3 regions of the Actinoplanes sp. G11-F43 genome follow, and region 2 is predicted to be linked to each of the others. Evidence: riboswitches for the same ligand, from Rfam matches in the RefSeq annotation. Region 2 holds a riboswitch; each other region holds the start of a gene.

What was found. Region 2 has a riboswitch for cobalamin ahead of ACQ0O7_RS23395 (VWA domain-containing protein). Riboswitches for the same ligand answer to the same signal wherever they lie in the genome.
Region 1: it holds a riboswitch for cobalamin, as region 2 does, so the genes downstream of both, ACQ0O7_RS15615 (ribonucleoside-diphosphate reductase subunit alpha) here and ACQ0O7_RS23395 (VWA domain-containing protein) in region 2, are expected to answer to the same signal.
Region 3: it holds a riboswitch for cobalamin, as region 2 does, so the genes downstream of both, ACQ0O7_RS09875 (hypothetical protein) here and ACQ0O7_RS23395 (VWA domain-containing protein) in region 2, are expected to answer to the same signal.

Annotation. Positions count from the first base shown of each region.
Region 1 covers NZ_JBNZCE010000014.1:71,573-78,994, reverse strand. The annotation lists gene ACQ0O7_RS15620 (ribonucleotide-diphosphate reductase subunit beta) at 1-392, opposite strand, end outside; gene ACQ0O7_RS15615 (ribonucleoside-diphosphate reductase subunit alpha) at 392-2,821, opposite strand; cobalamin riboswitch at 2,939-3,157, opposite strand; gene ACQ0O7_RS15610 (enoyl-CoA hydratase/isomerase family protein) at 3,366-3,893, shown strand; gene ACQ0O7_RS15605 (PepSY-associated TM helix domain-containing protein) at 3,880-5,265, opposite strand; gene ACQ0O7_RS15600 (L,D-transpeptidase) at 5,479-6,714, opposite strand; gene ACQ0O7_RS15595 (GNAT family N-acetyltransferase) at 6,913-7,383, shown strand; gene ACQ0O7_RS15590 (cation:proton antiporter) at 7,376-7,422, opposite strand, start outside.
Region 2 covers NZ_JBNZCE010000019.1:77,831-85,252, reverse strand. The annotation lists gene ACQ0O7_RS23395 (VWA domain-containing protein) at 1-1,750, opposite strand, end outside; cobalamin riboswitch at 1,785-1,907, opposite strand; gene ACQ0O7_RS23390 (gluconokinase) at 1,951-3,510, opposite strand; gene ACQ0O7_RS23385 (citrate synthase) at 3,611-4,894, opposite strand; gene ACQ0O7_RS23380 (universal stress protein) at 5,067-5,846, shown strand; gene ACQ0O7_RS23375 (EAL domain-containing protein) at 5,905-7,422, shown strand, end outside.
Region 3 covers NZ_JBNZCE010000008.1:154,811-162,232, reverse strand. The annotation lists gene ACQ0O7_RS09890 (FecCD family ABC transporter permease) at 1-367, opposite strand, end outside; gene ACQ0O7_RS09885 (ABC transporter ATP-binding protein) at 495-2,201, shown strand; gene ACQ0O7_RS09880 (ABC transporter ATP-binding protein) at 2,198-3,934, shown strand; cobalamin riboswitch at 4,247-4,432, shown strand; gene ACQ0O7_RS09875 (hypothetical protein) at 4,477-5,217, shown strand; gene ACQ0O7_RS09870 (FecCD family ABC transporter permease) at 5,214-6,245, shown strand; gene ACQ0O7_RS09865 (ABC transporter ATP-binding protein) at 6,242-7,048, shown strand; gene ACQ0O7_RS09860 (ABC transporter substrate-binding protein) at 7,045-7,422, shown strand, end outside.

The DNA of each region.
Region 1 (7,422 bases), on a different contig from region 2:
GACGGGATGTTCTCGACGGCCGCGAACGCCTCGAAACGCTCCTGCTCGTCGGGCACGTAGGTGTCGAGCAGGTTCAGGTAGAACTGAACGTGCACGGCCTCCTCGAACAGCTGCCGGGACAGGTAGAGCCGGCCCTCCGGCGAGTTGACGTGCTGGTACAGGTTGAGGACCAGGTTGTTCGCCACGATGGTGTCACCGGTGGCGAAGAACGCGACCAGCCGCGACACCAGGTGCTGCTCGGCGGGGCTGAGCTTGGCCAGGTCGGCGAGGTCGGAGTGCAGGTCGACCTCCTCCACCGTCCAGGTGTTCTTGATCGCGTCCTTGAAACGGTCGAAGAAGTGCGGGTACTTCATCGGCCGCAGGGTCAGGTCCATACCGGGGTCGAGCAGCATTACTGGCAAGCCTCACAGATGTCGGGGTTCTCAAGGGACGAGGCGAGTGCGCCGCCGCCCAGGTCGCCGAGCAGGTTCACGCCGGGCACGACGGCCGGCTTGGCAACGGTGGCCTGGGCGGGGACCACCACAGCGGCGGGAGCCACGGCGACGGTCGCCTGCTGGATGCGCGTCGCCGGGCGCGAACGCAGGTAGTACGAGGTCTTCAGGCCGGCCTTCCACGCGTACAGGTACATCGAGGAGACCTTGTTGATGGTCGGCGCGGCCATGAACAGGTTGAGCGACTGCGACTGGTCGATGTACGGGGCACGGGCCGCCGCCAGGTCGATCAGCGCCTTCTGCGGCAGTTCCCACGCGGTCCGGAACAGCTCGCGCACGTCCGCGGGCAGCTCGGCGATGCCCTGCACGGAACCCTCGGCCCGCTTGATCGCCTCACGGATCTCGGCGGTCCACAGTCCACGGGCCTTGAGTTCGCGTACCAGATAGGTGTTGATCTGGAGGAACTCGCCGGACATCGTCTCACGCTTGAACAGGTTGGACACCTGCGGCTCGATGCACTCGTAGGCGCCGGCGATCGACGCGATGGTGGCGGTCGGCGCGATCGCGATCATCAGCGAGTTGCGCAGGCCGTGCTCGGCGATCGACGCCTTGACGGCCGCCCACCGCTCGGGCTGCCCCAGGTCGGCGCCCCACAGCTCGGGGTGCAGGTCACCCTTGGCCGCGCGGGTCTCGGCGAACGCCGGGTGCGGGCCGAAGCGCTGGGACAGCTCGACCGACGACTCCAGGGCGGTCAGGAAGATCTCCTCCTGGACCCGGGTGGACAGCTGCTTGGCCTCGGCCGAGTCGAACGGCAGGCCGAGCATGAAGAACGCGTCCTGCAGGCCCATCAGCCCCAGGCCGACCGGGCGCCAGCGCGGGTTGGACGCGGCCGCCTGCTGCGACGGGTAGTAGTTGATGTCGATGACGCGGTCCAGGTAGACCACGGCGGTACGCACGGTCGCGCGCAGCTTGTCCCAGTCGACACCGCCGGCGTTGACGTGTGCGCCCAGGTTGATCGACCCGAGGTTGCACACCGCGGTCTCGTCGTCGTTGTTGACCTCGAGGATCTCGGTGCACAGGTTCGACAGGTGGATCACGTTCTGCGGCTCGCCGGTCTGGTTCGACAGCGCGTTCGAGCGGTCCTTGAACGTCATCCAGCCGTTGCCGGTCTGGGCCAGGGTGCGCATCATCCGGCCGTACAGATCGCGGGCCTTGACGGTCTTGACCGCCTTCTTCTCCGCCGCGCGGTAGGCCTCGTCGAACTCGGCACCGTAGAGGTCGGGCAGCTCGGGCGCCTCGGACGGGTCGATCAGCGACCAGTCGCCGTCCGCCTCGACGCGGCGCATGAACTCGTCCGGGATCCAGTTGGCCAGGTTCAGGTTGTGGGTGCGGCGCGACTCCTCACCGGTGTTGTCGCGCAGCTCCAGGAACTCCTCGATGTCCGGGTGCCACGGCTCCAGGTAGACGCAGGCCGCGCCCTTGCGGCGGCCGCCCTGGTTGACGGCGGCGACCCCGGCGTCGAGGGTCTTCAGGAACGGGACGATGCCGTTGGACTTGCCGTTCGTGCCCCGGATCAGGGCGCCCCGGCCCCGGATCCGCGACCAGGCGATGCCGATGCCACCGGAGAACTTCGACAGCTTCGCCACCTGGTGGTAGCGCTCGTAGATCGAGTCCAGCTCGTCCTTCGGCGAGTCGACCAGGAAGCACGACGACATCTGGGTGTGCCGGGTGCCGGAGTTGAACAGGGTCGGCGAGCTCGGCAGGTACGCCAGCGACGACATCAGCCGGTAGAAGCTGATCGCCTCCCGGGCGTCCTTCGACAGGCCACAGGCGACCCGCAGCAGCCAGTACTGCGGGGTCTCCACCACCAGCCGCGAGGTCGGGTGGCGCAGCAGGTAGCGGTCCGCGACGGTGCGCAGCCCGAAGTACTCGAAACGCAGGTCACCGGCCAGGTCGATGGCGTCGTCCAGCTTGCGGGCGTTGGCCGCCACGAACGCGGCGGTCTCGTCACCGATCAGGCCCTCGGTGTGCGCGTACCGGATCGACTGACTGAAACTGGCCACGCCCTGGAGGCGGACCTCCTTGTCGACGTACGCCGCCAGCAGCCGGGCGGCCAGCCGCGAGTACTGCGGCTCCTCACCGATCAGCTCGGCAGCCGTCTGGATCGAGAGCTTGTCCAGTTCCGCGGTGGTGGCCCCGTCGTACAGGCCGCTGATCGTCTTGGTCGCCACCCGCAGCGGATCGACCTCGTCCAGGTCGGCGACCCACAGCTCGACCGCCTTGACGATCTTGTTGACGTCGACCGGTTCCAGGTCGCCGTTTCTCTTGCGCACCTGCATCGCATGCCGTCGCTGTTCCGGCACACCGGCGGTCCTGGTGGTGAGCGTCATGCCCTCTCCTCGCGAGCCCGACGCGTGGAAGGCAGACACCAGCGGCCCGCGGGCACACGGCCGCGCGGACGTTCGGCGTCGGCCGTCCCACGCGGCCTTCAACCGCCGCGCACCAGGCCGGTGCACGGCGCGCTGGCAGGTCTTCGGACTCGTGGGCACGGCTCTCGCAAGCCATCTACTGGCCGTCGCTTCCCAGGCTCGGTGACGAGCCCAGTGCTTGACTGACGGCGGTCGTTCCCACTCACCGCTGCGGGGCAGTCCCGGCCTCGCACCGGGTTCCCTGTTGCCTCGGGCAGGTCTCATCGACCCATCCGAACCAGCTGCGGGAGACACCATATATGGGTGGGGCCGGAAATTCATAACCCAACATGGTGTGTTCAAGACGTCACCCGAGAGAGATCAACAACACCCCTTCCCGCAGGTACGCCACCAGATCCCGCCCGGCCGGTTCCCCTCGGCAGCCCACGGCGAGAGGATGGGAGTCCCCCGACGGAAAGGGATCACCGGTTGAACACGCCGCCCGCACTCACCTCGATCTCCGGACATCTCGGACAACCATCTGGCCCTGACCGGCGCCACGATCGGAGCCGGCGGCGCGATCATGGTGGGGCTGGCCGACCGGCACGTGCCGGCGGAGCGGCTACCGTCCTTGATCGAGGGTTTGAGCAGCGGCGATGCCGGTCCCGCGGTGGCCGCGGTGACCACCGCACCGCCCGCGGACGACCTCGGCGACCACCGCGCCTGGATCGACGCCTGCTATGCCGGCACCGACCTCGGCGTGATCATCGGCCGTCTCACCGCGCATCCCGCACCGGAGGCGCGGGCCGCCGCCGAGGAGATCGCCGGCAAGTCGCCGACCTCCCTGGCGGTCACGTTGCGTTCGCTGCGAACGGCGGCCCGGTTGAGCGGTCTACGGGCGGCGCTCGCCCAGGAGTACCGGCTGTCGGCGGCGCTGCTGCGGCTGCCCGACCTGGCCGAGGGCATCCGCGCGCAGATCATCGACAAGGACCGGCGGCCGCGCTGGTCGCCGGTCCCGCCGAACCTCGTCGACGATCTGTTCAGGAGGTCGTGACCGATTCCTTCGCCGCGGCGTCCGCCACCGTGCCCGGCATGTCCCCGGCCGGTCCGCGACCGCTCCGGTTCCCCGGCGACCGTCCACGGATCGCCCCCACCGTGATGTCCGCGAGGAGGAACACCAGCAGCGGAATCCCGAACAGCGGGAGGAACCAGGCCACCGCGAACACCGCCGGAACACCGACGGCGATCAGCCACGCCGGCAGCCGCAGCCACGCCCCACGGGCCGGAGCCGGGCCGGCGAGCCGGCGGCGGTCACCCCGCGTCGGACGGCGCTGCCACCACATCCGGTAACCGAGGACGATCATCGTGACCAGCCCGAGAGCCAGCAGCGCGAGGGCGATCTGGTTCACCAGCCCGAACATCGTCCCCATGTGCAGGTCGACACCCCAGCGGGCCATCTTGGCCATGAACGGGTAGTCGGAGAATCGCACCACGTCGGTGACCCGCAAGGTCGCCGGGTCGACGGCGGCCACGTCGACCGAGGTCGGGTACTCCCGGTGCACCTCGGTCACGGTCCACGTGCGGCCCTCGCCCTTCGGCAGACCGATCTCGACCTGATCGGAGTCCACCTCGGCGGCCCGGGCCGCGTCCCACACGGCGCCGATCGTGGTGACGTCGACCGCCCCGGTGTCGGCGGGCGCCCCGCCACCGTGCGCCGAGTGCTCACCCCCGGTGACGACCGGGGCCGCCGTGACGGTGGTGCTCACCGAGGGTGTCGACCAGTTCAGCTGGGATCGCAGCTCGGTGACGTTCTCCCCGGCGAACGTCGACCAGGTCAGCCCGGTCGCGGAGAGCGCCAGAAAACCGACGGCCATCCACATTCCGAGAACGCCGTGCCAGGCCCGGGTCCGGGCCCGCCCGGTCGCCCCGCGGGTACGCCGCACCCGGCCCAGCCACATCCACAGCCCACCGAGGGTGACCACCCACAGCCAGGAGGCCGCGAGTTCGCTGTAGTACCGGCCGATGTCGCCGAGGTGCAGTGACCGGTGCAGTTCGTCGATCCAGGACCGGACCGGAAGCGCGCCGGTGGTGCCGTAGACGGTCTCCTGCCCCAGCACCGCCCCGGTGCCCGGGTCGATGAAGACCGCGTGCCGGTACGACTCGGCGAACCGCCCGTCGTCGAAGATCACCCGGGTGGTGCCGCCCTCCGGAGCCGGCCGGACCGCGACCAGATTGGGAACGGTGGTGACCTGCTCGGCGGCGGCCACCTGCCGGGCCAGCGGAACAGTCGACGTGGTGGCGGCCGGTGGCTTCAACAGGTCGGCGTGGACGGCCTTCTCCAGCTGCGGACTGAGCGCGTACAGGCCTCCACTGATCGCCGCGATCAACAGAAACGGCCCGATCAGGATGCCCGCGTAGAAATGCAGCCGCAGCAGCAGGGGCCTGATCTCGCTGTTGGTAATCAGGGCAGAACTCCTCGGTCCGGATCAACGACGTGTCGCTGGGAAGTCGTCGTTCCGGGCCCTGTGGTTCCCGCCGTTTCGAATCCCCGGTCGTTTCCCGGTACGGGCGTATCGACCGGTCTGCCGGCCGGCTCCGGCGGCCGGGCCGGGCCGCCGGAGCCGGTGAGTGCCGGAGCGTCAGTCGCCGTAGCGGTCGAAGGAGACCGTCCAGTCGCCGAGGCCGTTCCAGATCGGCAGTTCGCGCGGGGTGTTCTTCACGTCGACGATGTCGCCGAGCAGGAAGTTCTCGTAGCACCACTTGGCGTCGGCGGTGCTCAGGTTGATGCAGCCGTGCGACAGGTTGGCCCGGCCCAGCGAGCCGTTCCACGGCGCGGCGTGCAGGAACTCGCCCGAGTACGAGATGCGGGTGCAGTAGTCGACGACCATCGGCGCGTAGTAGTTCGGGTCGTTCGGGTCGCTGACACCGTAGCTGCCCGAGCTCATCGAGTGTTTGCGCTGCTTGGAGAGCACCACGTGCGGGCCGCCGGCGGTCCAGTAGCTGATCTTCTCGCCGTTCGAGCCGGTGGTCCCGCCGCCCTTGCCGAGGCTGCTCTTCATGGTGCGGACGAGCTTGCCGTCGATGTAGACCTTCGTCATGTGCGTCCGGTTGTCACTGACCGCGATCAGCGAGCGCCCGATCTTGAAGTCGGTCGACACGTTGCGGGCGCCGTACGTCGTCTTGCCGAGCTTGACGCCGTACATGTTGACGGCGACCTTGATCTTCGTGCCGGACTCCCAGTACTTCGCCGGCCGCCAGTGCACGGTCTGGTTGTTCTTCCAGTAGAACTTGCCCTCGACCGACGGCGAGGTGGTGATCTCGATGGCCTTCTCCGCGGCGGCCTTGTTGACCGGGCGGCTGAACGCGACGATGACCGGCTGCCCGACGCCGTACGTCTTGCCCTCCCGCAGGGACGCCATCGCGTTCGCCTGGAAGGTGACCTTCGCGACGTTCTCCGGCTTGAGGGTGGTGAAGGTGACGTCCTCGGTGGTCTCGGTGCCGACGCTGTTGGCGGCGGTGACACTGACCGTGTACTTCTTGCCGTACGCGAGGTCCTCGGTCGACTTCCAGGTCCCGTCGTCCTGCATCTCGCCGTCGATCTTCGCCTTGCCGGCGGTGACGGTGACGGTCTTCAGGGTGCCGTCGGCGACACCCACGGTGATCGGCTTGACCGGCGACACCCCGGTCGCACCGGACTCGGGGGTCACGGTCACCCGGGCCGGCGCCGCACTCTCGATGTTCGCGACCGGGTCGACCCACGCGGTGGTGTCGGTGCCGGCCTTGCCACCGGTCGCGGTACACCCGGCAGCCGCGGCAGTGGCGGTGACCGCGGCCACACCAGCCGCCCCGATGATCACCTTACGTCGTTGAATCATGACTCTCACAATCGAGGGGTCCCGGTCGGCGCCATCCATGGCCGTACCAGACAAGACGTACGGGGATCCCGGAATCGTTGCCTGTCGAGTCGATCAAAGGATGGAGGATCGTCATCCTGACAGATCTGGATCCGATCCGGTACACCACAACAGCGGAAACAGCAGACCTTCTACCATCCGTACGTGAGAATCGTCGCGATGACCGACGAGCACGCGGCACGGGTGCTCGACATCTACCGGCTCGGCATCGAGAGCGGGGACGCCACGTTCGAGACGGAGCCGCCGGCCTGGGAGCGGTTCACCACCGGCCGGCTGCCCGGCCACCGGTTCGTGGCGATCGGCGACGGCACGGTGCTCGGCTGGGTGGCGTGCAGTGCCGTCTCCGACCGATGTGTGTACGCCGGGGTCGTCGAGCATTCCGTCTATGTCGATCCGCACGCCCAGGGCCGTGGGGTCGGCCGGGCGCTCCTCGACACGTTGATCGCGTCGACCGAGGCGGCCGGGGTGTGGACGGTGCAGTCCGGGGTCTTCCCGGAGAACACCGCGAGCCTGGCCCTGCACGCCGCCTGCGGTTTCCGCACGGTGGGCACCCGCGAACGGGTCGGCCGGCAGCACGGCCGGTGGCGTGACGTCGTGCTGCTGGAGCGCCGCAGCCCGCACATCACCTGACCGGCCGCGAACGGGTCTCGTGGTGCCGGACCCGGCCCA
Region 2 (7,422 bases):
TGGCCTCCCGCCCGACATGAACCGACTCCCGCACGTCCCGCGGCAGCACCCGGACGGGCCCGCCACCGCCCGGCCCGAAGCCGCCACCCGCGCGAGGTGATCCGGCCGGAGCCGGGCCCGCGCCGTCGACCACGGGCGGCGGGAGGGCGGGGAGCGGGGCGACGGCGATGTCGTCACCGGACAGCGCGGCCGGGACAACGGCGTCCAAGACGGTCCGGTCCACGGCGGCCCCGCCCAAAGCGGCCCGGTCCAGGGCGATCCGGTCCAGGGCGGCCCGGAGGGTGGCGAACAGGTGTGGGGCGCCGGCCAGTTTGCCCTGCGGCTGGCGGCTTCCGACCACCCGGCCACGGCGGGCGAAAGCCGGGGAACGACGGCCGGTGTGGCCGCCCTCGCCGCGGGCCGCGATGCGCAGGGTGCGGGTGCGGTAGGCGGTGCCCGCCGTGGCCACCGCTCCGGCGGGCCGGCCGTCCGGGGACGGCGTGGAGTCGGAGGCGCCGGCGGGAGAGGCATCGCCGGCCGCTAAGGGGGGACCGGAGGGAGGCTGCGGGGCCGGGCTCTCCCCCGTACCGCCGAGGGTGTCTGATGGACCGGAACCGTCGGGCGGACCGTCACCACCGCCGGGACCCGCACCACCACCGGGACCATCGTCGTCGGGGTCGTCGCCGGAGGAGGGATCGGGCGGACCGGCGGCATCGGAGGCGTCCGGGGAATCGGCGGCGCGATCCTCCTGGGCCTGGCGTTCGGCTTCGGCGAGGGCCTCGTCCAGCTTCTCCTCGTCGGTGCCGGGCGGGTCGAGGGGGTCGGTGCGGCGGCGGTGGGGCAGCGCCAGCCGGGCCGCGTCACGGACGTCGTCGGCGGTGACCCGGTCGCGGCCGTGCCAGGCGGCCAGGGCGACGGCGCAGCGGGCGACCACGATGTCGGCGCGCATGCCGTCCACCCCGTAGGCCAGGCAGACCCGGGCGATCCGGTCGAGTTCGGTGTCGGGCAGCGTCACCGACGGGAGCTGGGCGCGGGCGGCGGCGATCCGGGCCGCACACTCCTGTTCGGCCTCGGCGAACCGGGCCGCGAACCCGTCCGGATCGGCCTCGTAGGCGAGCCGCCGCCGGACCACCTCGGCGCGCTGGCGGGCGTCGCGGGGCGCGGCGACGTTGACGACCAGGCCGAACCGGTCGACCAGCTGGGGGCGGGGTTCGCCCTCCTCCGGGTTCATCGTGCCGACGAGCAGGAACCGGGCGGCGTGCTTGACCGACACCCCGTCGCGCTCGACGTGGGCGCGGCCCATCGCGGCGGCGTCCAGGAGCAGGTCGACCAGGTGGTCGGGGAGCAGGTTGACCTCGTCGACGTAGAGGACACCCCGGTGGGCGGCGGCGAGGAGGCCGGGCTCGTACGCCTTGACCCCGTCGCTGAGCGCGCGCTGCAGGTCGAGGGTGCCGACGACCCGGTCCTCGGTGGCGCCGACGGGGAGTTCGACCAGGCTCGCGGGCCGGGACGCGGACGGGCCTCCGGGGGTGTGCGGGCCGTCGGGGCAGCCGGGGTCGGGTGCGGCCGGGTCGCAGGCGAACCGGCAGCCGTGCACCACGTCGACGGAGGGCAGCAGCCCGGCGAGGGCGCGGACCACGGTGCTCTTGGCGGTGCCTTTCTCGCCGCGGACGAGCACACCGCCGACGGCCGGGGAGACCGAGGTGAGGAGCAGGGCCAGTCGGAGGTCGTCGAGGCCCACCACGGCCGAGAACGGGTACGGAGTCGTCACCAGGGTCCCTTCCGGCGGGTGTCCACGCCCGCTCGTCGGTTGTCGCGAGCGGCCGGAGTCTCCTGACTCCCGGTTCACCGAGGTGAGCCGGTCACAGTGGCGGGACCGTCCCGGACTCGCACCGGGTTCCTCCGCTACCGCTCACCGGCCACTCTTCCCGACCGCCGATCGGCCCGTCAACGCGGGCTCCACCACAGCGGTCAGGAACGGACTGCCTTCTCGGTACCGGGCAGCGGTTCCGGCGCGATCCGGTCGAGTTCGGTCACCACGTCCAGGACGGCGAGCGCACTCTTCTCCACCAGTGGCCGCAACCGCCGGTAGAGGCCGGCGTCGGCCGGGTCGGGCCGGGTGGGCTCACCGGTGGGCACCATGGCGGCGGCCCGGTCGAGGTCGGGCAGTTCACCGAGGGCGTGCCGGGCGAGCAGGCAGGCGCCGAGCGCGGTGCCCTCGGGCACGTCGGCGACGGTGACCGGCAGGTCGAGGGCGGACGCCAGCACGCTGATCCACAGTTTCGAGGCGGCGGCCCCGCCGGTGGCACGGATCTCGGTGAGTGGCGCGCCTTCGGCGTCGAACGAGTCGCGGACCAGGGCGAGCTGCTGGCAGACGCCTTCGACGGCGGCGCGGACCAGTTGCGGGCGGCCGTGTTCGCGGCGCAGCCCGAGGTAGGCGCCGCGCATGCCGGGACGCCACCAGGGGGCGCGTTCGCCGAGAAGGTACGGCAGGCAGATGAGCCCGTCGCTGCCGGCCCGGACGGCGGCGGCCTCGTCCAGCAGCCGAGCGTCCCGGTCGTCGGCGTCCTCCCCGACGGAATCCGACGAATCGCCGACAAAAGCCGATCCGGCCCACCGCACCACCGACCCGGCGTTGTTCACCGCCCCACCGATCACCCACCGGTCCTCGGTGAGCGCGTAGCAGAACAACCGCCCCGCGGTGTCGCTGGTGGGAGCCCCCACCACGGTGCGCAGCGCCCCACTGGTCCCGAGCGAGATCGCCCCCACCCCGGCCGGGGTGGCGCCCACCCCGAGGTTGGCGAGCGGCCCGTCGGCGGCCCCGATGATCAGGGGTGTCGACGGCTCCAGACCGGCGGCCGCCGCCACCGAGGGGTCCAGGGTCAGGGCCTGTGTGGTGGGGACGACCTCGGCGAGCTGCTCCGGCCGTACCCCCGAAACGGTCAAAGCGTCTTGGTCCCACCGCCGTGCGTGGATGTCGTAGAGGCCGGTCCCCGAGGCGACCGACAGGTCGACGAGGAAGGGACCGCCGGCCAGCGCCGCGACGATCAGCTCCTTGACCCCGCCCCACCGTGGGGTGTCCCGCAGCGTCTCCGGATCCGAGTCGGCCCACCAGGCGAGCTTGGTGAGCGGGGACATCGGGTGGACCGGGGTCCCGGTGCGGGCCTGGAGTTCCTTGGCGTGCCCGTCGGCGACGATCCGCTCGCACTGCTCGGCGGCCCGGTTGTCGGCCCAGGTGATCACCGGCCCGAGTGGTTCGCCGGAGGCCTTCATCGGGACGAGGGCGTGCAGGAACGAGCTGAGGCTGACCGCGATCACCCGGTCGCCGTTGTCCCGGCAGGCGGCGGCCACGTCGGTGAGGGCGCGCAGGGCGGCGTCGACGAGGGCGGTGCTGTCGAGCTCGGCGCGGCCGGGGCCGGGGACGGCGAGCGGGTAGTGGACGCTGGTGAGGGCGCGGATCTCACCGGCCGGACCGGCGGCGATCCCCTTCGTCGAGGTCGTCCCGGTGTCGATGCCGATGACCACATCCATGTGTCTCTCCCCTTACCGTCGAACGCCAGACGCCCCACCGGACGATATCCGGCGAGGCGTCTGGCGAAACGGCAGAGGTGAATCGGAAAGGCGGAACGGATCAGCGCTGGTCGGCCGGAACGAAGTCGCGGACCGGGGACCCGGTGTAGATCTGCCGCGGGCGGCCGATCTTGTTGGCCGGGTCGACCATCATCTCGCGCCACTGGGCGATCCAGCCGGGGAGCCGGCCGATGGCGAAGAGGACGGTGAACATGTCGGTCGGGAACCCCATGGCCTTGTAGATCAGGCCGGTGTAGAAGTCCACGTTCGGGTACAGCTTGCGGGAGATGAAGTACTCGTCGGAGAGGGCGATCTCCTCGAGCTTGAACGCGATCTCCAGCAGCGGGTCCGGCTTGTCCAGGGTGGAGAGCATCTCCTGGGCGGCCTTCTTCACGATGGCGGCGCGCGGGTCGTAGTTCTTGTAGACCCGGTGGCCGAAGCCCATCAGCTTGACGCCTTTTTCCTTGTTCTTCACTCGCGTGACGAACGAGTTGACGTCTCCGCCGTCCTTGCGGATCTGCTCCAGCATCTCCAGGACCGCCGCGTTGGCACCGCCGTGCAGCGGGCCGGAGAGGGCGCCGATGCCGGCCGAGACCGACGCGAACAGGTTGGCCTGCGCCGACCCGACCAGGCGCACCGACGAGGTCGAGCAGTTCTGCTCGTGGTCGGCGTGCAGGATGAACAGCATGTCCAGGATCTTGGCGACCTTGGGGTCGACGTCGTACTGGACGGTCGGCAGACCGAAGGTCAGGCGCAGGAAGTTCTCGACGTAGTCGAGGGAGTTGTCCGGGTACGGCAGAGGGTGGCCGATGGACTTCTTGTAGGTGTACGCCGCGATCGTCGGAAGTTTCGCCATCAGGCGGATCGCGGAGATGTCGACCTGCTCGGAGTCGAGCGGGTCGAGCGCGTCCTGGTAGAACGTCGACAGCGCGGTGACCGCCGACGACAGCACCGACATCGGGTGCGCGTTACGCGGGAAGCTGGAGAAGAACGTGCGCATCTCCTCCTGCAGCAGCGTGTGCACCCGGATCTTGTCGGCGAAGTCACGCAGCTGCGCCGGGGTGGGCAGCTCACCGTTCATCAGCAGGTAGGACACCTCGAGGAAGGTGCTCTTCTCCGCGAGCTGCTCGATCGGATAGCCGCGGTAGCGCAGAATGCCCTGGTCACCGTCGATGTAAGTGATCGCCGAGGTGGTCGACGCCGTGTTCACGAAACCCTGGTCGAGGGTGACGTAACCGGTCTCCTTCAGCAGAGCACTGACGTCGATGCCGCCCGGACCGTCGACGGCCTTCTTGACTGCCATCGACAACTGACCACCGGGGTGGTCGAGCTTGACATCCGTCATGTATTTCCCTCACTTCACCGGCAGATGTCCCAAATATTTTGCCGTTCACCGTAAACCCTCAACCTGAATGGGTCATCAGGTGGCTGGCTGTTGAGGCATTGGTCACCAGTACGTATGGGTCGTTGCGCCATAGACAATGGTCGGTATATTGCGACTCTGTTACGGAGGCCCTATGCACATCGTCGTGGGAGTCGGCCGGATCCCCGCCGACACGGCCGCGATCCGGTTCGCCGCGCGGGAGGCCTCGTCCCGCGGACGCGTGGTGCGGGTGGTGCACGCCTTCGCCGGTCCCGCCGACGCCGGTTACGGCCCGGCACGCCGGCTCGCCTCCCGGATGGTCGACGAGGCGGTCGCCATCGCCCAGCGTTCCACACCCGGCGCCGGCGCGCGCGGTCAACTGGTGGATGGCCCGCCCGGGCGTGTCCTGCCGGCGCTCAGCCGCCAGGCCGAACTGCTGGTGGTGGGCGGTCTGCGGCCGGATCTGGTGACCCGTTCCCAGTGCCCGGTGGCGGTGGCCCGGGTGCAGAGCACCCCGTCCGGCCCGGTGACGGCGGCGGTCGACGCCTCGCCGTGGGCGGTGCCGGTGCTGCGGTTCGCGGCCGCGGCGGCGGCCCGCCGGGAGGTGGCCCTGCACGTGCTGCACGTGACCGGGCCGGGCCGGGAGACCGGCGGCGCGCGGCTGCTCGACGAGGTGCTGGCGCAGGTCCCGGAGGCGGCCGGGGCGCGCCGCCGGGTGGTGGCCGGGATCCCGGCGTCGGCGCTGATCACCGCTTCCCGGCGGGCCGGGCTGCTGGTGCTGGGGCCGCGGTCGACGGCCCCGGCGGGCCGGCTCGGGTCGGTCGCCACCGAGGTGGTGCGGTTCGGCGCGTGCCCGGCGGTCCTGGTGTCCGGGGCCCGGATCCCGGCCCGCCGGGTGGCCCGGCAGCTTCCGGGAAGCCCGGTAACCCACTGACCGAATTGCTACCGTTGGCCCATCTATTGATCTTCGGGCCGTACGGGAGGAATGCCCGGTGCGTTCCGTACACCCCCGCCGCTGGTGGCAGATCATCGCCGCCGCCGGCCTCGTCGTCACGGTCACCTACGCGGCGGTCCCGGAGTCGGTGGCCGCCACCGCCGGGTTCGCCGCCCTCGGCGTCGCCACGGTCGCCGGCTGCTTCCTCGGCCCGCGCCGGTGGGGCGCCGAACCGGCCGGCGCCTGGCTGACGATGGGCGTGTCGGCGCTGCTCTTCCTGGTCGGCGTGCTGATCCGGCCGACCGTCACCGAGCAGCCGATGCCGTGGCCGCTGCTCGCCGACGCCGCCAGTTTCAGCGGCTACCTGCTGCTCGGCACGTTCCTCACCATCCTGCTCCGGCAGCGCGGCAGCCTGGACCGGCACGCGGTGCTGGACGGCCTGATCGTCTTCCTGGCCGCCGGGCTGGCCAGCACCCTGCTGCTCGCCCTGCCGGCCGCCGCCATCGACGGCCGCGACCACCTGCTCTCCTTCATCCAGGGGCTGTACCCGCTGCTCGACGTGACCCTGGTGCTGCTGCTGGCGAACCTCACCTTCACCGCCAAGCACTGGCCGCCCAGCCTGATCGCGTTCATCGTGATGATGACCGCGATGTTCACCGGCGACCTGGCCTACGCGATCGTCGGCGTACAGGGCAAGATCTACGCGTCGCCGCTGCTCAACGTGCCGTTCCTGGTGGCGTACACGGCTCTCGGGGTGGCCGCGCTGCACCCCTCGGTGGCCGACGTCAGCCGCCCCGACAAACTGCCCGCGCAGGCCTGGTCCTGGTCCCGGCTGTCGCTGCTGCTGCCCGCCCTGGCCATGCCGTTCCTGCTGCTGCTCACCACCGGCGCCGAGACGGCCGCGCACCGGCTGCTGATCGCGCTGACCGGGGCGCTGATCGTGGCGCTGCTGCTGGCCCGGGCGGTCGCCGCGGTCCGCGCCCAGGTCGCCGCCCAGCTGCGCTCCGAACACCAGGCCACCCACGACCCGCTGACCGGCCTGCCCAACCGGCAGTCCATGTCGGCCGAGATCGAACGCCTGGTCACCGTGGTCGACCCGGAGGGCAACAACCGGATCTGGGTCTACATGCTCGACTTCGACGGCTTCAAGTGGGTCAACGACTCGTGGGGGCACGACACCGGCGACCAGCTGGTGATCGACGTGGGGCGGCGGTTGCGGTCCGCGGTGCCGTCCGGGATCCCAGTGGCCCGGGTCGGCGGAGACGAGTTCCTGCTGGCGTACGTCGGGGAGAAGGGTGACGCCCTGCGCCTCGTCGACGACATCCGCGGTTGCTTCGCCCGGCCGTTCCCGGTGCGTGACCACGACGTGGTGATCAGCGCGTCGATCGGCATCTCGCACGCCGACGCCGACCCGGCCACCGCCGCGGTCACCGCCGAGGCCCTGATGCGGGACGCGGACACCGCGATGTACCGGGCCAAGGGCGAGGGGCCGGGCCGGTCCACCATCTTCGACACCAGCATGCACGCCCAGGTCCGGGAGCGCATCGAGCTGGAGGTGGCGCTGCGGCAGGCGCTG
Region 3 (7,422 bases), on a different contig from region 2:
TGGCCGCCGCCGCGCCGGACGAGGCGCCGGAGTTGATGCCCAGCAGGTACGGGTCGGCGAGCACGTTGCGGACCATGGCCTGCAACGCGACACCGCAGACGGCCAGGCCGGCGCCGACGAGGATGCCGAGGATGACGCGGGGGAGCCGGACCTGCCAGACGATCGCCTCCTCCGGCGGTGCCCAAGTGATCTCACCGAGGCCGAGGAGCTGGTGCAGGATGATGCGGGCGACGGTGACCGGGCTGATGCCGATCGCCCCCGTGCCGACGGCGACCAGCCCGGTCACCACCAGGGCCGCGGTCAGCACGACCAGCCAGAGGCTCGTCCGGCGCCGTTGTGTGCCGACGCCGAGCAGGTCCGTTGCCACCAGCGGCTCCCTTGTTGTTGCCAAGTATGTGCAGCAAACTAACATCATGATCAATGCTGATTGAAGGGGCTGTGTTGCTTCTCTAGTGCAGTTGCAAAGTGACTGCATCGGTGCTTAGCGTGCCCGCATGTTCAACCGCAGACTCCTCGGCCTCGCCGCCCGGCAGCGGGCCGGACTCACCGGCCTGGTCCTGATCGGACTGGCGATCACGGCCACCTACGCCGGCCAGGGTCTGCTCATCGCCCGGGTCATCGCCCAAGTCCTCGACGGTGCCGTCTCCTGGCCCACGATGGCCGGCATCGCCGCCCTCCAGGCCGCCCGCGCCGGACTCCTCTGGGCCCGCGAAACCACCGCCACCACCGTCGCCGCCCGGATCCAGGACGACCTGCGCGGCCGGCTGCTGGCCAGACTGTTCACCCTCGGACCCGGCTGGACCACCGGCACCCGCACCGGCCGCATCCAGTCGACAGTGGTCGACGGCGTCGAGTCGATGCGGGGCTACTTCGCTGACTTCCTGCCCCAGCTGATCTCGTCACTGCTCGGCGCGGCCGTACTGATCGGCTACGTGTGGACGCTCGACCCGGTCGTCGGCGCGACCATCGCCGCCTGCGCGCTGCTCGCCGGCGCCGCCCCACGGATCTCCCGGCGGCTGATGAGCGCGCCGCTGACCAGGTGGTTCACCGAATACCGGGCGCTGTACGCGGACACCCTCGACATCCTCCAGGGCATGGTCACCCTCAAAGGCGTCAACGCGCACCGCCGCCGCGGCGCGCAGATGGCCGCCCAGTCCACCACCTTCGCCACCACCTCCACCCGGCTCACCGCCGCCGTCGCCGCGTACGAGATCGTCGTCGGGCTCGCCGCCGGTGCCGGCACCGGCCTCGCCGTCGGCGTCGGCGCCCTGCGCACCGCCGACGGCCAGCTCGACGTCGCCACCCTGCTGATCGTCCTGCTGCTGTCGAGAGAGTGCTTCCGGCCGCTCACCGACCTGTCCCGGGCGTTCCACGGCGCCTACCCCGGCCTGGCCGCCGCCGACGGCGTCTTCGAACTGCTGGACACCCCGCCGGCGATCCGGCCCGGGTCCGCCGTGGCGATCAACGGCCCCGGAGAGGTACGGGTGGAGAACGTCACCTTCGCGTACGTCCCCGGCCAACCCACCCTGACCGACGTCACCTTCACCGCCGCCGCCGGGCGCACCACCGCGATCGTCGGCCGCTCCGGCGCCGGCAAGAGCACCGTCATCGCCCTGCTGCTGCGCTTCTTCGACCCCGGCACCGGCCGGATCCTGATCGACGGCCACGACATCACCGGCCTGGCCGACCCGCGCGCCCTGGTGTCGGTGGTCTCCCAGGACACCTACCTGTTCCACGGCACCGTCCGCGACAACCTGCTGCTCGCCCGGCCCGGCGCCGACGACACGGCACTCCGGCAAGCCGCCCGCGACGCCGCCGCCCACGACTTCATCACCGCACTACCCGAGGGATACGACACGATGATCGGCGAACGCGGCACCCGGCTGTCCGGCGGCGAACGCCAGCGGATCGCGATCGCCCGCGCCCTGCTCAAGGACGCGCCGATCCTGGTCCTCGACGAGGCCACCTCGGCCATCGACTCGGCCAACGAGGCGACCATCCAGGAAGCGCTGGCACGGCTCGCGCGACGGCGCACCACACTGGTCATCGCCCATCGGCTGTCCACCGTGCGCACCGCGGACCACATGGTGGTTCTCGACGACGGAACGGTGGCCGAACAGGGCCCACCCGATCAACTGTTGGCCAGATCCGGTGGTGCCTACCGTCGGCTAGCCGTAGCTCAGACAGGTAACGCGGCATGACCGAAACCGTGAAACGCCTGCGTACCATGCTTTTCCTGCTGCGCGCCCACCGACTGCTTCTGGCCAGCGCGATCGGCTCCGGCGCCCTCAACCAGCTCCTCACCATCGCCGGCGCGGCCGTCGGCGCCTACCTGGTCGGCCTGGTCGCCACCGGCGCCGGCGCCGACACGCTGATGCCGTGGTTCTGGCTGCTGGTGGTGCTCATCCCACTACGGGCGATCACCCCGTGGCTGGACAACACGCTGTCCCACACGATGGCGTTCCGGGCGCTCGCCGACACCCGTACCCGCGTACACGCCGCCTTCGAACGCCTCGCCCCCGCCGGCCTGGCCGGGCGCCGCAGCGGCGACCTCGGCACCGCCATGGTCGCCGACGTGGAAGCCCTCGAAGTGTTCTTCGCCCACACACTGAGCCCGCTGGTCGTCGCGGTCACCGTGCCGTTCAGCACCCTGGTCGCGCTCGGCCTGATCCACCCCGTACTGCCGCTGGTGGTCCTGCCGGTCCTGCTCGCGGTGGCCACCGTGCCGATGTGGCTGGCCCGGCGCGCCCGCACCCAGGGCGACGCGGTCAAGGCGGCCGCCGCCGACGTGGCCGCCGAAACCGTCGACGCCGTCCAGGGCCTGCGTGAACTCGCCGTCTTCGGCGCCACCGGCCGCCAGCAGAACCGGATCGCCGCCGCCGTCGCCCGGCTGCGGGCCGTGCAACGCTCCCACGCCGGCCGCGGCGGCGTCGAGAAAGCCGCCATCGACACCCTGGTCACCGCCGGAACCCTGGCCGTGCTCGCCACCACCGCGCTGCTCACCGCCGACGGCCGGATGAACCCGGCACTGTTCCCGGTCGCCGTGGTGCTCGCCGCGTTCTCGTTCACCCCGGTCACCACCGTCGCCGAAGTCGCCAAGGACCTCAACCTGGCCGCCGCGGCCGCCGCCCGGGTCGCCGAACTACTCGCCCTGCCGTCCCCGGTCTTGTCCGTCACCACCGCGCCGCCCGCCGTGACGGGCGCGGCGGTCGCCTTCCGCGACGTGGCCTTCCGGTACGGCGATGATCTGCCGTACGCGCTGTCCAGCCTCGATCTGGACATCCCCTCCGGCGGCAGTGTGGCGTTGGTGGGGCATTCCGGTGCCGGGAAGTCCACCACCGCCCACCTGCTGCTGCGCTTCCAGGACCCGTCCCGGGGCGTGGTCAGCATCGGTGGGGTCGATCTGCGCGATCTGCCGTTGGAGCGGTTGCGGGAGCTTGTCGCGTTCGTGCCCCAGGACCCCTATCTGTTCCACGGCACGATCACCGAGAACCTGCGCCTGGCCCGGCCCGATGCCACCATCGCGGAGTTGGAGGCGGCGGCCCGGGCGGCTGGGGCCCACGAGTTCGTGATGGGGCTCGCCGAAGGGTACGAAACCACGGTGGGGGAGCGGGGCACCCGGTTGTCCGGTGGTCAGCGCCAGCGGATCGCCCTGGCCCGTGCACTGCTGACGGACGCTCCGGTGCTGGTCCTGGACGAGCCGGTGTCGAACCTGGACGCCGAGACCGAGCGCGTCCTGGCCGAGGCGATGTCCGGAATCATCGCCGGCCGAACCACCCTGATCATCGCCCACCGCCTGTCCACCATCCGCACAGCCGACCGGGTGGCGGTCCTGTCCAACGGCCGCCTGACCGAAACCGGCACCCACGAGGAGCTACTGGCCACCAACGGCCCCTACGCCCAGCTGATCAGCGCCCAGCTGGCCGTTCATTGACCGTCCGGCCCTCGCCCGCACAAGTGGCCGTTTCCCGGCCCGGCCTCGACCGATCTTGGATGATCTACCACCTTTGTAGAGCCTTGCTCCTGGCCGCCTGATCACTTGCGGTCAATTGCTCACGCGGGCGGCCCGTCCAGCCGAGACCTTGGTGGATTTACCACCGTTTTCGGTGGTAAATCCACCAAGATCGGCTGGGGTGGAGCTGGAAGGTGGACACTCGCGCGGGGAATTGACCCGAGCGGGCCAGCAGCCGAGAAGCAGGCTCACTCCGACAAGGTAGGACACCTCGTCCAGCGGATCTTGCCGTGCTAGGGTGCGGCACGAGTCGACCGCATCCCATGGATGCCAGGGAACTCCGGTGTGATTCCGGGACTGGCGCGCAGCGGTGAGGGCGACGGCGGCACGACTACGCCACTGGGGAGCGGGCGCTTCCTGGGAAGGCCGTGCCGCCGGCTGACCCCGAGTCCGAAGACCTGTCGGCTCACGTGTTCGTCAGTGGGCTCTCGCGACCAGGGTCTCCGACCCGAGAGGCTTCCGCCTTGGATTCGCCGCCCTCCGACGACGGCTACGTTTCGGCAGTAGAGCTGTGTGATCCGCGGTGGTGGGCGGGTGCTGTCGCGGCCTACAGTTCCTGGCTCGGGACCCGGCATGCCGCGCCCGGTGCCGCCTGCTGTCTGCAGCACTACTGCGGCAAGGTCCTGCCCCTCGTCGTGGCGGAGTGGGTCCGGACCGGCCGGCTGCTGTCGATGCGTCACGAGGACTGGCAGGTCCGCGTCGACGAGAACGCGGCCACCACCGCGGCCCGGCACACCGCGGCCCGGCACACCGCGGCCCGGCACACCGCGGCCCGGCACACCGCCGGGCACACCGCGAGCGGCACGCCCGCCGGGGTGCCGGCGGTCGGGCAGGCCGTCGCTGATCATGTCGCGCCGCTGCTGGACGGGGTTCTGGCCGCGTCCAATCTCACCCGGGCGACCGCGCTGGGCGGGCCCGCCGCCTCGCTCGGTGGTGCCGTCGCCCGCCTCTACGCCGCGGCCGATCCGGCGGACCGTGCCGGGATCGTACGGGACGGGGCCGCGATCATCGCCGTGCTGGAGCAGACCGCTGGGCGGGCTCTGATCAGGCTGGACGCCGACGGTGACGTCCTGCTGCAGACCCGGACCACCTGCTGCCTGATCCGCCTCGGGACAGAACGTTCGTTCTGCGATACCTGCCCCCGAATGGACCCCATCGAACGGGTCCGCCGTCAGCGCGCACGCACCCGGAGAGCCCACCCGTGAAACGACGCCTGCCCTTCTGGCCGCTCCTGATCGCCCTACTGCTGAGCGCGGTGGCCAGCGCGATCGCCTCCCTGGCCTTCGGCTCCGAACGAATCCCCCTGACCGAGGTGGTCGGCGCCGTGACCGACCGGTTCACCGGCACCCCACCCGGCCGCTGGGACGTGATCATCTGGGAACTCCGGATGCCCCGGGCCCTGATGGCCCTGACCGTCGGCGCCGGACTGGCGGTAGCCGGTGCCGGCATGCAGACCCTGGTCCGTAATCCGCTGGCCGACCCGTACCTGCTGGGTATCAGTTCCGGCGCCTCGGTGGGCGCCACCGCCGCCATCACCACCGGCGCGCTCGCGGGCCTCGGCGTCTACGCGGTCTCCGGCGGCGCACTGCTGGGAGCGGTCGGCTCGGCCCTGCTGATCTGGCTGATCGCGATGGCCCAGGGCGGCCTGACCCCGCTACGGCTGGTGCTGTCCGGTGTGGTGCTCTCCTCGGGGCTGTCGGCGATCGCGTCACTGCTGGTTTTCCTCAGCGCCGACCCGCGGGCCGCGAACTCGGTGATGTTCTGGATGCTCGGCAGTGTCGGCGGCGCGTCCTGGGAAAAATTGATCATTCCGGCGATCCTGGTGGCCGCCCTGACGGCCGGGATGCTGGCGATGCATCGCTGGCTGGACGCGCTGGCCGCCGGACCGGAGACGGCGGCGTCCTTGGGGATCAACGTGGCCGGGATGCGTACGACATTGTTCGTGGGCCTGTCGGTCCTTGTCGGTGTGCTGGTCGCGGTCAGTGGAGGCGTCGGGTTCGTCGGCCTGATCGTGCCGCATGCCGCGCGGCTGGTCGTCGGCGCCCGCCACCGGGTGGTCCTGCCGGTCGCGGCGGTCGCCGGGGCGGTGTTCCTGATCTGGGTGGACGTGCTCGCCCGGATGGCGGTGCGCCCGCAGGAGATCCCGCTCGGGGTGGTCACCGGGGTGCTCGGTGCGCCGTTGTTCCTGCTGTTGATGGGGCGGGGCATGTACCGGTTCGGCGGCGACCGGTGACCGCGCTGCGCCTGGACGGCGTCTCGGCACGGCTGGGTGGCCGCACGATCCTGCGCGATGTCGACCTGACGATCCCGGAGGGCGTACGCCTGGGCATCGTCGGTGTGAACGGCGCCGGCAAGTCGACGCTGCTGCGGGTGCTGGCCGGAGTGCTGGCACCGGGTTCGGGCAGCGCCCTGCTGGACGGTGTCGACCTGCGCAGGCTCCCGGCCCGCGAGCGTGCCCGCCGGCTGGCCTTCGTACCGCAGGAGGATGTCACCTCCCCGGAACTGCGGGTCGGTGAGATGGTCGCGCTCGGCCGGGTGCCGCAGACCCGGCCCTGGTCCCGTGACAGCCGTGCCGAGCACCGGATCGTCCGTGAGGCGCTGGACGCCGTCGGGCTGGCCGGCCGGTTCGACACCGCTTGCGACCAGCTGTCCGGTGGTGAGCGGCGGCGCGCGGTGCTGGCCCGGGGCCTGGCCCAGCAATGCCCGATCATGCTGCTCGACGAGCCGACCAACCACCTCGACGTGGCCTGGCAGCTCGACCTGCTGGACGTGTTCGCCGCCCGGGCCCGCACCCTGGTCGCCACCATCCACGACCTGGATCTGGCGTTGCGGTTCTTCGACCTGCTCGCCGTCGTCGGCTGGCCGCCCGGCGCCGACCGGGCCATCGACCCGGCCGGCATCGTCGCGTTCGGCACGCCCGCCGAGGTCCTCAGCACCCGCCGGGTGGCCACCCACTTCGGGGTCGGCTCGGTGCAGGTGCCGCATCCCACCCTCGACCAGTCCCACCTGCTCATTCACCCCCGAGAGGACTCATGACCATCCGAACCGGCGTCACGCTGGCACTCACCCTGACCGTCCTGACCGCCTGCTCCAGCCCGTCCCCCACCGGTGAGGCCACCGCCGGGGCGATCACCGTGCAGAACTGCGGGCAGGACGTCGGTGTGGACGAACCCATCAGCCGGCTGTACGCGTACGACGGCGGCATCATCTCCATCGTCCTGGCCGCCGGCGCCCGCGACCAGCTGGTCGCCGTGACCGGCATGGATCAGGACCAGGCGGTGCTCGAACTCGCCTACCCGGACCTGCGCGTCGGTGACCTGAAGGCCGTCGGCGACCAGCACCCCACGCTGGAGAACGTCCTGGCGGTCAAACCGGAGATGATGTTCGCCGGGTACGGCTACGGCTTCAGC